2 regions of the Pseudoalteromonas sp. GABNS16E genome follow, and region 1 is predicted to be linked to the other one. Evidence: predicted binding sites of a transcription regulator. Region 1 holds the regulator's gene; the other holds the start of a gene.

Region 1 (3,175 bases):
GTCAGCGTGTACCAGAAGATATTCGCGTTGCAAATGCTGAAAAACTAGTAAAAAAAGCTGAGCAATTGTATTTAAAAAGAGCAAAAGCACAACATTCAAGACACCAAGCAGTGGCGTCAAGCACAGTAGGGATGTATGATTAACACAGTATTAGATCAAGCAAGCGGCCTGCGCAAAATGAGTCAAAACAACAACGGCGTAAAAGTTATCGCTGTCACCGGCGGTAAAGGAGGGGTGGGTAAAACCAACGTCTCTTTAAATACTGCTATTGCTTTAGGGCAGCAGGGTAATCGTGTATTAGTATTAGATGCCGATTTAGGCCTAGCTAATTGTGATGTAATGCTAGGACTACGTGTTGAAAAAAACTTATCTCATGTCCTTTCAGGCGAGTGCGAACTTGACGAGATTTTAGTTGAAGGCCCAGGCGGTATTAAAATCGTGCCTGCTACATCAGGCTCGCAAAGTATGGTGGAGCTAACCCCATCTGAGCATGCTGGGTTAATTCGTGCCTTTAGTGAGCTTAATACCGAATTTGATATTTTAATTGTAGATACCGCCGCTGGTATTTCTGACATGGTGCTGAGTTTTTCTCGTGCAGCGCAAGATGTCATGGTGGTGGTGTGTGACGAGCCGACCTCTATTACTGATGCCTACGCGCTTATTAAAGTACTTAGCCGCGAGCATGGCGTTTATAAATTTAAAATTGTTGCAAACATGGTGCGCAGTATGCGCGAGGGCCAAGAGCTTTTTGCAAAGCTCTCTAAAGTAACAGACCGCTTTTTAGATGTGTCTATGGAGCTTGTTGCGACTATTCCATATGATGAAAATATGCGTAAATCTACGCGCAAACAAAAAGTAATTGTCGATCTTTTCCCTAATTCACCAGCAGCAGTCGCGTTTAAAACATTAGCGACAAAAGCAGTAAAATGGCCTATACCTAATCAACCTTCAGGACATTTAGAGTTTTTCATTGAGAAGCTAGTAAACGGCTGATTATGACAACATCGGTGAAAAGAGCTATGGGATATCAATCAACACAAAATTTAAATGTGATTGTTGAAAAACACGCGTCGCTTGTCAAAAAAGTGGCGTGCCATTTAATAGCTCGTCTTCCTCCTAGCGTTCAGCTTGATGACTTAATCCAATCGGGAATGATTGGCCTTATCGAGGCCTCAAAAAACTTTGATGCCAGTAAAGGGGCAAGCTTTGAAACGTTTGCTGGTATTCGTATTCGCGGCGCTATGCTTGATGAAATGCGCAGAGGGGATTGGGCACCACGTTCGGTGCACCGCAAAAGCCGATTAGTAGCCGAAACCATCACAGAATTAGAAAATAGCTTAAATAGAGAACCAAAAGATACTGAAGTAGCTGAAAAACTTGATATTTCGCTAGAAGAATACCATCATATTTTAAATGATGTTAATTCCAGTAAAGTGCTTGGTATAGAAGACCTAGGGGTAGATGAAGATGTTATTAGCCCTGCAGGTCAAGATTTAGCGCTAGACAAACCATTTAATAATGTTAAAAATGAACGGTTTAATAATTCATTGTTAGAGGCAATAAAGTCTTTACCGGAGCGAGATGCAATGGTGCTTTCTTTGTATTACAACGATGAAATGAATTTAAAAGAAATTGGGCATATACTCGATGTAAGTGAATCGCGTGTAAGTCAGATACATGGTCAGGCGATGATTAAGCTCAAAGCAAAAATCAATGACTGGATAAACTAGTAGTAAGTAAATTATAGGTTAAGACCTCACCGGAGGATGTTTTGGATAAAAACATGAAAATTCTTGTTGTTGATGATTTCTCTACAATGAGACGTATTATAAAAAATCTGTTGCGTGACCTAGGGTTCACGAATGTTCAAGAAGCTGACGATGGTTCTACAGCATTACCTATGTTGCAAAATCAGGTTTTTGACTTTGTTGTAACCGATTGGAACATGCCAGGCATGCAGGGTATTGACTTGCTAAGAGCCATTAGAGCTGACGAAAAATTAAAACATATTCCGGTTTTAATGGTGACGGCAGAAGCTAAAAAAGAACAAATAATAGCGGCAGCGCAAGCAGGTGTTAATGGCTATATTGTTAAGCCATTTACTGCTGGTACTTTGAAAACTAAATTAGAAAAAGTGTTTGAACGCTTAGGTTAATGAGAGGAGAGGCTTATGTCAGCACCAGCTGCGCCTCAAATTACTTTAGAACAAGCTCGTCAGCTCGTCGTTTTTTTAGAAAACGGTGAGCAAGATAAAGCTGATCAATTAATTTTAGATACTGCCTCTCAAGAGCAATCGCAGCTTTTTGCTGAAGTAGGTAAGTTAACACGCCAATTACACGAAGCCCTTAAAAGCTTTGAACTTGATACGCGTTTAACCGATTTAACCACTGATGCAATTCCGGATGCGAAAAAGCGCTTAAACTATGTCATGGAAATGACAGAAAATGCAGCTAATAAGACAATGGATGCGGTCGAAGCAAGCCTTCCTATTGCGCAGCAGTTAGCAGATGAAATTGCACATATTAAGCCTACTTGGGATAGGCTTATGAACCGCGAGATAGAGCTGGGCGAGTTTAAAACCTTATGCCACAGCATCGACAAGTTTATGAACAGCTCTCATCATAAAACCGATGAGTTGCAAACTTTAATGACTAATGTACTAATGGCGCAGGATTTTCAAGATTTAACCGGCCAGGTTATCCGCCGTGTAATTGAATTAGTCAGAGAAGTAGAAGAAAGTTTAATACACCTTTTAACAGCATTTGCTGCACAAGATGACAGCATTGCTGAAAGTAAAGAACAACAAGAAACAGAAGAACTGGTTGCCGCACAAACATTAGCAGGTCCTGAAGGCCCTATTATTGATAAAGAGTCGCGAAATGATGTTGTATCTGACCAAGACGAGGTCGATGACCTATTATCAAGTTTGGGCTTCTAAGAGGAGAGTAACTGCATGAGCTTTGAAGTCGATGAAGATATTTTACAAGACTTTCTTGTAGAGGCTGGAGAAATCCTAGAGCTTTTATCTGAACAGTTAGTTGAGCTAGAAAATAACCCAGAAGATACTGAGTTACTAAATGCTATTTTTAGGGGCTTTCATACCGTAAAAGGGGGAGCAGGCTTTTTAGCTATGACTGAGCTTGTTGATGCCTGTCATGGTGCTGAAAACGTATTT
Region 2 (3,175 bases), on a different contig from region 1:
TATCGTCGTCGGTACCATCACCATTACCTGGCATATCACAATATTTAATTATAACTTTCACAGCACATCCATTACATATGTTAAGGAAATGTACTTTAAGCTAAAATAATGAACTTGCCAAGATACTTAGGTGATTAAGTACCTTAAAAAGAAACTTAATTAGAGAAATTAGCGCCCGCTACTAGCCTAGCGCACATCAATAGGGTCTGACTCTTTAGCCTTACCTTGTAAGATTGATATTTCTACTCGGCGATTTCTACGCCTATCTTCGTTTGAATCATTCGGAACAAGTGGACGAGTATCAGCACGCCCTACTACCATCATGCGGTTTTTATCAAACCCTTGTACCGTTTGTAATTCGCTTGCTACTGCTACAGCACGCTTTGACGATAAGTCCCAGTTATTAATATACAACTCGTTAGAAACCTGAAAATCATCGGTGTGACCCGATACCGTAATTTCACCAGGCACATCTTTTAATAACTCACCAATATCTTGAATTATGGGCTTAAACTTAGGTTGTAAAAAAGCACTGCCAGAGGGAAATGATCCATTTTCACGGATACGAATAATGATTTGCTGCCCTAAAGATTCAAGCTCGATTGCACCGTCGATAATTTGTTTTTCGAGCTGTTGCGCTATTTTTTTAACTAACTCGTTAGTTTGTTCTTGATCGGCGGCTGAAGTTGCTTGCTCTGAAGATTGCTGCTGCGATGTACTACGTGACTCGCCACCACGTTTATCGCCACGTTGCTCTTGTCTACCACCAGCAGAGCTTTCATCACCCGCTTGAAACTCTAACATTTGCTGGGTCATTTCAACGGTTTGTTGCTGAATGGTTTCTATCGGGGTAGGTTCAGGCTTACCAGGGGTAAATTCCATAGCAATAACCGAGGTCCCTTTAGGGATATCTTTTACTTCTATTTTGTTTTGCACACCAAATGCAAACTTCATCGAGCCTGCTATTTGCTTAAATTTAAGTACATCCATTTCTGAAAACGCGAGCAAAAGTACAAAAAAGCACATTAAAAGCGACATTAAGTCGGCAAATGTTCCCATCCAAGCAGGCAGACCTGGGGGTGGGCATTTGCACTCTTGATCAGACATGGTTACTCCTCGGTATCTACTTTGCGCTTAGACTCAGCAAGGTAGTTTTTCAGTATACCTTCAATTACTTTCGGGTTTTGGCCATCTTGAATACCTAAAATAGCATCCAGTATTAGACGCTGATTCATGGCTTCTTCGTCTTTACGAAGCTCCAATTTTACCTGAATAGGAATAGCCACTACATTTGCTAAAAATGCACCATATAAAGTAGTTAATAATGCCACCGCCATCGCGGGGCCGATGGCTTTAGGGTCATCCATGTTAGATAACATAGCAACTAAGCCTATTAACGTTCCTATCATACCCATTGCTGGGGCTATATCGGCAAGTGACTTAAATAAACCGGCGCCTAGTTCGTGACGAGTTGTGGTTAAAAAAATGTCTTTTTGAAGCGTGGCACGAACTACATCAGCATCGTGGCCATCAACGAGCATATCTACACCTTTGCGCATAAAAGGATTTGGTATTTCGGCTTCTTCGAGGGCTAAAAACCCCCCTTTACGGGCCGAATCAGCAAGTTCTACTGCTTTTTCAATCAGCTCTTCTGGCGATTCGATTTTAAACATAAATGCTTTACCAACAACCTTACCTATGCCCAAAAACTGCGACAAGGTAAAGTTTGATAACACAATAAATAGTGAGCCACCAAATACAATTACACTAGAAGGCGCATCGGCAAACATCCCCATTTCACCGCTACTACTCATAAACATGGACATGACAATTAAACCAATTGCGCCAAGGATCCCAATTATGGTTGCTAAATCCACATTTCCTCCAAAGTATTATACTTTGTTATTCAAACTTTTATTATTAACTGCTTATCGGCAAGATACTGAAATACTTAAGCCATTTTTGAAAAAAGTGTAAAACACTGTGTTTGGCCTAATTTTAGATCAAGATACCCTACTCGCCTAGCGACTGATTAATTTTATTGTACACAGTGAGCACTAATACGCATCTTATACTTGGTAAAAATACGATTTAAACTGATATAACTCAAAAAACAACGATCATCCTTTGACCTAGTTTAGCATTCCCCCTAAAATTGGCTCCTAAATTTATCATGCTGGCTGAAATTAAACATGGCGACTAAAAAACCTGAAAACCTAAGTTTTGAACAAGCACTCGAAGAACTATCAACCATTGTCGGTGAAATGGAACAAGGTGATTTATCGCTTGAGCAGTCGTTAAAGCAATTTGAGCGTGGTATAGCCTTAGCTAACGCCTCAACGGGTAAGTTACAACAAGCAGAACAAAAAGTGTCTATTTTGATGGGTAATGACGAAAAAGCAGCGCTTACTTCATTTAACAACGATATGGAATAACCGTGAGCATACAAGAAAAAATAGAATGTGCTCAACAAGATGTCGTAAAGACCCTGCAACAGTACTTTGATCAACCCCTTGATACCGCACACACAGTAAAAGAAGCCACGCAGTACGGCTTATTTAACGGTGGCAAGCGTTTACGCCCCTTTTTAGTCTACGCAAGTGGTGAAATGCTCGGAGCTAATAAGCAAGATTTAGATATTCTTGCTGCTGCTATTGAGTGTATTCATAGCTACTCGTTGGTGCACGATGATTTACCAGCCATGGATGATGACGACCTTCGCCGTGGACGCCCAACTTGCCATATAGAGTTTGACGATGCGCATGCAATTTTAGCAGGCGATGCACTACAAACATTAGCCTTTGAGCTTATCTCGGCTCACAATTTTACCTGCAGCGCGTCAACACAAGTAAAAATGATCAGCGCACTGGCTAAAGCATCGGGGCTTGAAGGCATGGTCGGCGGGCAAGGGCTAGATATTGCAGCCACAGATAAAGTGATTACAGTACAACAGCTTGAACGAATTCATAAATTAAAAACGGGTGCCTTAATCAACTGTGCCATTACATTGGGTGCATTATGTAGCGAAAAAGCAGACAAACAAACCTTAGAAAACTTACGTGTTTTTGGGTATGCTATAGGGCTGGCATTTCAAGTGCACGACGACATTTTAGATGTTGAAGGTGACACATTTACTTTAGGTAAGCCACAAGGCTCTGATTTAGCTGCTAATAAA

What was found. Region 1 encodes FliA, which starts transcription of late flagellar genes. Its sites were predicted from a motif close to CTAAAGNTNNNNNNNNNNNNGCCGATA; they were not measured.
Region 2: pomA (flagellar motor protein PomA) is a predicted target of FliA. The motif match lies at 1,930-1,956, and genes of this name have one in related genera.

Annotation. Positions count from the first base shown of each region.
Region 1 covers NZ_JAQREZ010000021.1:43,524-46,698, forward strand. Annotated here, with positions in the region: gene flhF (flagellar biosynthesis protein FlhF) at 1-143, shown strand, start outside; gene PSI06_RS10425 (MinD/ParA family ATP-binding protein) at 136-993, shown strand; gene PSI06_RS10430 (RNA polymerase sigma factor FliA) at 1,020-1,730, shown strand; gene cheY (chemotaxis response regulator CheY) at 1,772-2,155, shown strand; gene PSI06_RS10440 (protein phosphatase CheZ) at 2,171-2,938, shown strand; gene PSI06_RS10445 (chemotaxis protein CheA) at 2,954-3,175, shown strand, end outside.
Region 2 covers NZ_JAQREZ010000061.1:5,485-8,659, forward strand. Annotated here, with positions in the region: gene PSI06_RS18125 (flagellar motor protein MotB) at 187-1,107, opposite strand; gene pomA (flagellar motor protein PomA) at 1,110-1,877, opposite strand; gene PSI06_RS18135 (exodeoxyribonuclease VII small subunit) at 2,193-2,435, shown strand; gene ispA ((2E,6E)-farnesyl diphosphate synthase) at 2,438-3,175, shown strand, end outside.